2 regions of the Affinirhizobium gouqiense genome follow, and region 1 is predicted to be linked to the other one. Evidence: riboswitches for the same ligand, from Rfam matches in the RefSeq annotation. Region 1 holds a riboswitch; the other holds the start of a gene.
The links. Region 1 has a riboswitch for thiamine pyrophosphate ahead of QTJ18_RS02555 (ABC transporter permease). Riboswitches for the same ligand answer to the same signal wherever they lie in the genome.

Region 1 (4,499 bases):
TCGATCAGGTCGCGCAGGCGCGCGGTCAGCGCCGTCGGCAGGATCAGGCTGGCGGGATCGGGATGGCCCGGCTGGCCCAGCGCCTTCAGGAGCTGCGCCAATCCGGCCTCCTGCTCGATAAGCTGCGCGCGACGCTTCGGCAGATCGTTATCGGCGGTGCGGAAGCGGGCGCGACCATCTTCCAAATCGCTGATCTTGCTTTTGGCCTTCAGAATTCGATCGTCCACGACGAGGTTTGCGATCTCCTGGTCGAGCCGCTCGGCGGTCTGCACGAGGCCGGCCATCTGGGTCTGCAGGCGCGTCTCGTCGCGCAGAAGGTCAGCCAAAGCCGATGCCCATTCGCGCGGCGGTCGCGGAAGATCGGCAAGCGTGGCAAGCTCAGCTTGCAGGCGATGGACCTCCTGGAGGAGCGGCAGGGCGCGCAGGCGCGCGTCCACCCGCATGTGCCGCGCCTTCGTCGCCGCCCCCTGGGTAAGCGCTGCCTCGTAATCCACTTCCGCCTGCTGCTGGGCCGCGATCAGGCCGGCATAGACCGTGGCAAAGGTATCGATAGCGTCGCGCTCGGTTTTCAAGCTTGCAAGCTGCTGCTTCAGCTCCGCCAGCTCGGTATTGCGCGCCCGCTTGCGGTGGAAGCGCTGCGCTTCTTCCGCAGCGGTCGAGAGGGCTGCGCTGACATCGGCAAGGCCCGCGCTGGCCGAAAAGAGCAGCTCGCCGAGATCCCCCTTGCTCTCGACGATCGCCTCGCCGCCATCGCGCAGGGAATGTTCGTCGAGCGAGAACATGGACCGATAGCTGCCGCGCGTCAGCCCGCCGAGCGCCGACGTCAGCAAGGCCTCGTTCACCGGCTGGCCGGCACCATCCAGCAGCGCATTGCTGCGCTGTTTCAGCCGCACCAGTTCATGCTCCCGGCCTTCCACCTCCAAAACGCCGCCAATTTGCATGGCGCCATAGGCATGCAGGAAATTATAAGGGCTGCGTTCCGGAATGCCGAACAGCAGATCAAGATAGGCCGAGAAGGCAGTGGACTTGCCCGCTTCGTTGAGGCCGTAGACGATATGCAGATCGGGACGTCCGGCGATTGCCAGGCCGAAATCGAGAACCCGTTCGGTGAACTTGCCGTAGCGCGTGAGATCGAGACGTTTCAGCCGCATCAGGATGGCTCGTCAAGGGCAGCGGCCAGGCGGGCGATCAGGTCTTCGCCGCCCTCGCGGATGATCGTCTCGACGAAAGCATCAAGCGCCGCCTCGTCCTGGCCGGCAAAGCGCCGGCTTTCCGGTGGCAGATCGTCCAGCAGGCTCTGCACCATCTCGCGCACCTCCTGCCGGAAGGCCTCGGAGGTCGTGACATCCTCGCGCATCAGGGCGCCGAGTTCCAGCACCGGGTCGGCGGTGCTTGCCGCGGCGCGCGCGGTCTGCGGCCTTCGCAGATCGAGCTCGATCTTTTCGATCCAGGTGCGGCCGGTCCGCTCGGCCCGCTGCTCGCTATCGGCCTGCAGCAGATCGCGGTCGCGGCGCATGGCAAATGCCAGCGGCGACGTGCCGGTGAGGCGCAGGCGCGCCACCAGATGCTCCGAGCGGGTCCGCTCCCGTTCGGCCTCCAGCGCTGCGCCGATCTGATCCACCAGCTGGCGCCAGTCTTGCGCGGGCGATACATCGAGCGACACCCGCGCGAATTGCGCAAGGCTCGTCAGCCTTTCCTCCACGCGGATCGACCCATCATCATGGACGGTGACGAGCGAGACGGATTTCTCTCCAGCCTCGTTAATATCCCGTCCCTGCGGCATGCCGGGCATGATGACGGTTCGTTCGCCGGCATGATGGGTCCTTTGGTGGATATGGCCGAGCGCCCAGTAATCGAAGCCGGCGCGATGCAGATCGGGCAGCGAGCAGGGCGCATAGGCGTCATGGCCGGGGGCGCCGGCGAGGCTGGTATGCATGATGCCGATATTGACCGCGCCCGGTACCGGCGCCTTGAACTTCGGCAAAAGGCTTTCCGGCGCCTGCGGCTTGGCGAAGCTCAGCCCGTGCACGGCGATGTTGAGGCCGCCACGGGCCATCTCCACCGCCTCGGCGCGGCCGGTGAAGATCTTGACCGACGGCGGCAGGACGAGTTCCTGGGTGATCTTCGACATCGCATCGTGATTGCCGCGGATCTTGTAGACCTCTATGCCCGCCTCGTGCAGCCGCTGCATCTGGGTGGCGAGGAACCGGGCAGTCTTCATTGAAGTCTGCTCGCCGTCGTAGAGGTCGCCGGCAATGATCAGGGCGTCCACCTGTTCGCTCAGACACAGATCGACGATCCGGATCAGTGCTTGGCGGGTGGAATCGCCGATCAGGGCGGCCAGCTCTTCATGACGCATGGATAGCGAGCGGAGCGGCGAATCAAGATGAAGATCGGCAGTGTGAACAAACCTGAAAGCCATTCGCTCTAGTTATCCCGGCAAGGCTTTTCCCGCAATCGCGACACTGCATGCAACAAGGCTTAACCACAGAGATTGACAAGCCGCTTGGTTTGCAGGATGGTCACCGCCATTCCGAGGGGGGCATCGTACGATGCTGAGATGGCGGTGAGCCGGACCCTTGAACCTGATCCGGGTCATACCGGCGTAGGAACGGAAAAGCGTCACCTGATCCTGTCGATCACCGCGCCCTTTCTCTTCTTCGCTTCACCTGGATCTCCGCACTGCAAGGTTTGGAGATCGCCTCATGTCTGATTATCTGCGTCCGGGCCCGGCCCGATCCTTCCAAACTCGTCCCTTTCGCGCCGCCGCGCCAGTCTGAGCCGATGCGAGCCACTCAAGCGGTCTGCGCGCTTGCGGCGCTTATTCTGGTCTGGCAGGGGGTTGTTCACTTCCTGGCGCCGCCACGCTATCTTTTGCCGTCCCCGCAGGCGGTCGCCGGCGTGTTCCTGCAGCAGCCCGAATTCCTGCTTCGCCACGGCCTGATCACCGCAACCGAAATCCTCTTCGGCCTGGCAGCCGGCAGCCTGATGGGATTTACCACGGCCCTTCTTCTTGCCGCGCTTCCGCGGGTCGGTCAGTTCGTCTGGCCGGTCGTCCTGGTGCTGCAGGCGCTGCCAGTCTTCGTCCTGGCGCCCGTCCTGGTCCTGTGGTTCGGCTTCGGTCTTTCCTCCAAGGTCGTGATGACGGTGATCATCATCTTCTTTCCCGTCGCATCCGCCTTTGCCGATGGGCTGAACCGCACCGATCCCGACATACTCGATGCCGCCTCGCTGACACCGGCCAGCCATTGGCAGATCCTGGCGCATATCCGATTGCCGCTGGCGCTGCCCTCACTGATTTCCGGCCTGCGTGTGGCGGCCCCGCTGGCGCCGCTGGGCGCCGTCGTGGGGGAGTGGGTTGGCGCGGCGGGCGGTCTCGGCTTCATCATGATCCAGGCTAATGCCCGCATGCAGGCCGACCAATTATTCGCCGCCATGCTGATCCTGGCGCTGTTTTCCGTTCTCCTTCGGCTCCTTGTCGACCGCCTGACCGCCGGCCTTGCCCCCTGGGCCCGAGAGCAGGCGCCCCGTGTTATCTCCCATCCTGAAAGGTTTTCCACATCATGAGACGGTTCTTCATTGCTGCGGCGCTCTGCGCCGTCACCAGCCTTGCGCCTCTTTCGGCAAGTGCCGAGGACAAGCTCTCCGTTCTCTTGGAATGGTTCGTCAATCCCGATCATGCGCCCATGGTGGTGGCGCAGGAACTCGGTTATTTCGCCGAGCAGGACCTGGATGTGAGCCTGGTCGCGCCTGCCGATCCCTCCGCCGTGCCGCGTCTGGTGGCGACATCCCAGGCCGATATCGGCATTCATTACCAGCCCAATCTCTATTTCGATCACGCCGCCGGCGTGCCACTGGTCCGCTTCGGCACACTTGTCGAAACGCCGCTCAACACCGTGACCGTTCTTGCCGATGGCCCGATCAAGAGCCTGAAGGACCTTGACGGCAAACGCGTCGGCTATTCTGTCGCCGGGTTCGAAAATGTGATGCTGCAACGGATGCTGGCATCGCAGGGCGTCGAGTTGAAGAATGTCGAGCTGGTGAATGTGAATTTCTCGCTGTCTCCCTCGCTGATCGGCGGCAAGGTGGATGCGACCGTCGGTGGTTTTCGCAATTTCGAACTGACTCAAATGCGCCTCGAAGGGCATCCGGGCATTGCCTTTTTTCCCGAAGAACACGGCGTTCCCGCTTATGACGAGTTGATCTACGTCACCCGGCCGGAGCTTGTTTCGGACGATCGGCTGCCGCGTTTCCTGCAAGCCGTCGAAAAGGCGACGATTTATCTCACAAACCACCCGGAGGAGGGCTGGAACCTGTTCGTAAAGGCGCATCCCGATCTCGACAACGCGCTGAACAGGACCGCCTATTTCGATACGCTGCCGCGATTTGCCAAGCGTCCCGCCGCGCTGGACCGTGGTCGCTACGAGCGCTTCGGCCGCTTCATGGCGGAGGCCAAGCTCATTCCCGCGGCGCCGAAGCCCGATGATCTTGCAGTGGAA
Region 2 (4,499 bases), on a different replicon from region 1:
CCTGGACATCGAGACGCTGGATCTGCTGCAGGAAATCGTATCGGGCTATAATGGCACCGTCATCCTCGTCAGCCATGACCGCGATTTCCTTGACCGTACCGTGACCTCCACCATTGCGCCGGCCGATCCGGACATGCCCGACGGCCGCTGGATCGAATATGCCGGCGGCTACACGGACATGATGGCGCAGCGCAAAGGAGCGCTGGACGAGAGGCGCAAGGCGGAGAAGGCCAAGGCAGACGGCTCCGCCACTGCCGCCGTGCAAGCGCCGAAGGCAAAGGCCAAGCTGTCCTACAAGCAGAAATTCGCGCTGGAAACCCTGCCGAAGGAGATGGAGAAGGTCGAAGCCGAGATTGCCGCGCGCGAGGCGAAAATGGCTGATCCGACCCTCTTTACCAAGGACCCGGCGGCCTTCCATCGCATTGCCGGCGAGCTGGAAGGCCTGCGCACCCGCCTGGCAAAGATGGAGGAAGAATGGCTGGAATTGGAGATGCTGCGCGAGGAACTTGAGGGCTAAAAGCCAGATTCTCAGTATTAACAACTAGTTATTGTTTTCATTAATCGTCCGGAGCCGGAACAAAATTCTGACATCGCCGTTCGACTGACAATAGCGCGCTCATTCGGAGACGCTGGCAGATACGCTGGGATTAACGAGCAGAGGGCAGACCATGTCGGCAAATGTTATGAGTCGTCGGCTGGAAGAGACAGCTAGGGATCAGCGGGTCCTCATCGTTGAGGACGAGTTCCTGATCGCGCTGGATGTCGCCGATATTATCGAAGGCATGGGCCTGACCGTCGCCGGACTTGCCACGGGCCGGGACAAGGCACTTGCTCTGGCGGCAGAAGCCGATGTCGCGCTGGTGGATGTCAATCTCGCCGACGGCGCGACGGGACCGGCGATCGCACGCGAACTTGCCGAGCGTTACGGCATCACCGTGATCTTCATGACGGCCAATCCGGAGCAGCTTCGCGGTCGCGCCGATTGCTCGCTGGGCGTCTTGACCAAGCCCGTCATGCCGCAGGTGATCGAGGAATGCATCGATTACGCGCTGGCGAACCGCAATGGTTGGGCCGCGGTTGTTCCCAACGGCCTGAAGGTGTTTTCCCACACCCATCACTGAAGGCGCCCTGCGCCGGTGCCGCCGGGACAGACGTTTCCGTTGGCCCGGTCTTTTCCATTGACCCTTGCTGCGCAGGCAAAGGGTTGATCCCTATGCGTCATCCGCATCATCACATCCGCCACTTGTCAAAGCCGCGGGCTGAAGCTACATCTTTGCTGCTCTAACGGGGTGCCGCCTTGCGCGGCTGAGAGGCCATGCCAACCCGAAGAACCTGATCCGGTTAGCACCGGCGGAGGGATTAGACGGCTCACGATCAGCGCCTATTCCCCGTTTTGACGAGATATGGAGGCGCTGATGCGCAGATGGCTTGCCTATTCCTTCACAGCATTGACCACCCTTCTTGGCGTCCTGCCCGCGCGGGCGGAGGAGCCACCGGTTCTGACCGTCTATACCTATGAAAGCTTCCTGGCGGATTGGGGGCCTGGCCCGAAGGTCAAGGCCGCCTTCGAACGCACCTGCCAATGCACGGTCAATTTCGTCGGCGTGGCAGATGGCGTCGCGCTTCTGACGCGGCTGAAACTCGAAGGGGCCGGCGGCGAGGCGGATATCGCGCTCGGCCTCGATACCAACCTGATCCAGGAGGCGAAGGATAGCGGACTGTTTCAGCCGCACGGCATCGAGATGGCGGCTGTCACCATCCCGGGCGGCTTTGAGGACGACAGCTTCGTCCCGTATGATTACGGCTATTTCGCCGTGGTCTACGACACGCAGGCCATCAAGACGCCGCCCAAAAGCATGAAGGAACTGGTGGAGGGCGATCCGGCACAAAAACTGGTTATCGAGGATCCCCGCACCTCGACGCCTGGCCTGGGCCTGCTGCTATGGATAAAGTCGATCTATGGCGATCAGGCGGACCAGGCCTGGGCCAAGCTCACGGATCGCATTCTGACCGTGACGCCCGGCTGGTCGGAAGCCTATGGCCTCTTCACCAAGGGCGAGGCGCCGATGGTCCTCTCCTACAGCACCTCTCCCGCCTATCACATGGTGGAGGAGAAGTCGGACCGCTATCAGGCCGCGCCCTTTGCCGAAGGACACTATATTCAGATCGAAGTGTCGGGAATGCTGAAATCGGCAAGACATCCGCAACTGGCAAAGGATTTCCTGGCCTTCACGCTGTCTCCCGAATTCCAGTCCATCATTCCGACCACCAATTGGATGATGCCGGTTGCGGCGACCGCCGATCCGTTGCCTGAGGCTTTTTCCGCGCTGATCAAGCCGGCGAAGACATTTCTGATGCCGCCGGCAGACGTGGCTGGGAACCGACAGGCCTGGATCCGTGAATGGCTGACGGCCATGAGCAGGCAATAGGCCAGATGCGGTTGCCGTTTGCACGGAACCGGCATGGCAAGGCGCATGGGGTGACCGCCTGATGCTGACAGAGGCGCAATTCAAGCGCGGCCTCACCGCCGGCGCGGCAAGCCTTGCGCTGATCGGCATCTTCGTCACCTTGCCGACGGCATCGCTGCTCCTGGCCGTTCCCGGCACCGGCACCGGGGCCGGCGCGATCTTCGACGCCTATACGCTGGAGATCCTGCGCTTCACCCTGCTGCAGGCTATCCTGTCGACGCTTCTTTCGGTGGGTCTTGCGGTTCCGGTCGCCATCTCTCTCGCCAGACGACCGCGTTTCGTGAGCCGCACCGTCATCCTCCGTTTGATGGCTGTGCCTATGGGGCTGCCGGCCCTGATCGGCGCCTTGGGACTGATCGGCATTTTTGGTAGGCAGGGGCTGGTCAACGATGCTCTGGCGGCGTTAGGGCTTCAGCAGCCGATCAGCCTCTACGGGCTTGGGGGCATCCTGCTTGCGCATGTCTTCTTCAACCTGCCGCTTGCCGCGCGGCTCCTGCTGACCGCCATCGAGCGCCTGCCGGCGGAATATTGGCGGCTATCCGCCAGCCTTGGCATGAGCCCCTGGTCTGTGCTGCGCTTTATCGAAGCGCCCGCTTTACTGCGCGTCATTCCGGGTGTCGCGAGCCTTGTCTTCATGCTCTGCGCCACCAGCTTCACCCTCGTCCTGGTGCTTGGCGGCGGACCTGCCGCCACGACGCTCGAGGTGGCGATCTACCAGGCGCTGCGTTTCGACTTCGATCCGCCGCGCGCCGTATCGCTGGCCCTGCTGCAGATCCTTCTGACGGGCCTCATCCTCTGCCTGCTCTTCTGGCTTGCCCCGAAGGCCTCCACCGGTGCCAGCGAGGGGCGTGCCATTCGCCGCTTCGATGCGCAAGGCCGGGCGGCCGTAATCGTCGATGCAACGGTGATTGCCCTTGCGACGCTCTTCCTCGTGCTGCCGCTCCTGTCGATCCTGGTCGCCGGCCTGCGTGCCGATCTCGCGCGGCTTCTGACCCTTCCGGAGGTCTGGCAGGCAGGCAAAACCAGCCTGTCGATCGCAGTCACGGCCGCCTTTCTGTCGCTGGGTCTGGCGAGCGGTATCATTCTCTCACGCTCGGTCGTGCAAACACGCCGGCGGCCCAGCCGGGCGCTCGGCGCCTTTTCAGCGCTGCTGGCCGTCCTGTCATCGCTGGTCCTGCTGGTCCCGCCCGTCGTCCTTGGGACCGGCTGGTTCCTCCTCCTCCGCCCCGTCGTGAACCTTACGGCCGCCGCACCCTTTCTTATCGCCGCAATCAATGCGCTGATGGCACTGCCCTTCGTCATGCGCGTGCTGGAGCCGGCGGTCGAAGCGCATCTCGCGCGCACGCGGCGGCTCAGCGCAAGCCTTGCCATCCATGGCTGGAGCAGGTTTCGCCGCGTCGACTGGCCGATCCTGAAGCGACCCATCTTCATGGCGCTCTCCTTTGCCATGGCCCTGTCGCTCGGCGATCTCGGTGCCGTCGCCCTGTTCGGCTCGCATGACCTTGTGACCCTGCCCTGGCTGATCTACAGCAGGCTTGGAAGCTATCGAACCCATGATGCCGACGGGCTGGCGCTGATCCTTGGCATTGTGTGCCTGATCCTGACCCTGCTTGGCACGGCGGGCAACAAGGACGACCGCCCATGACCCCCGCGCCGGCAATCCAGCTCCAGACGGTTCGCCTGAGGCTCGGCACCACCGATTTTGCCTATGAGTGCCGCATTCCGGCAGGCGGGATCACCGCCATTGCCGGCCCTTCAGGCTCCGGCAAATCGACGCTGCTGAACCTGATTGCCGGTTTCGAGAGACCCGACAGCGGCACGATCCTGATCCATGGTGAAGCCGCAGATCACATGCCGCCCGGGCAGCGGCCGATCTCGCTGGTTTTTCAGGATAATAATCTGTTTGCCCATCTCGACCTCGCCACCAATATCGGGCTCGGCATCGATCCGCGCCTGCGCCTGACCGCAGAGCAAAAGAAGGCCGTCGTCCAGGCGCTCGACCGCGTCGGCCTTGCCGGTTATGAGACGCGG

Region 2: linked by a shared signal. The riboswitch ahead of thiB (thiamine ABC transporter substrate binding subunit) and the one ahead of QTJ18_RS02555 (ABC transporter permease) in region 1 are both predicted to bind thiamine pyrophosphate.

Annotation. Positions count from the first base shown of each region.
Region 1 is NZ_CP129381.1:252,869-257,367, forward strand. Features, by position in the region: gene QTJ18_RS02545 (ATP-binding protein) at 1-1,151, opposite strand, end outside; gene QTJ18_RS02550 (metallophosphoesterase family protein) at 1,151-2,422, opposite strand; TPP riboswitch at 2,527-2,629, shown strand; gene QTJ18_RS02555 (ABC transporter permease) at 2,785-3,567, shown strand; gene QTJ18_RS02560 (ABC transporter substrate-binding protein) at 3,564-4,499, shown strand, end outside.
Region 2 is NZ_CP129382.1:2,573,244-2,577,742, forward strand. Features, by position in the region: gene QTJ18_RS20635 (ABC-F family ATP-binding cassette domain-containing protein) at 1-517, shown strand, start outside; gene QTJ18_RS20640 (response regulator) at 669-1,121, shown strand; TPP riboswitch at 1,276-1,376, shown strand; gene thiB (thiamine ABC transporter substrate binding subunit) at 1,416-2,429, shown strand; gene thiP (thiamine/thiamine pyrophosphate ABC transporter permease) at 2,491-4,113, shown strand; gene QTJ18_RS20655 (thiamine ABC transporter ATP-binding protein) at 4,110-4,499, shown strand, end outside.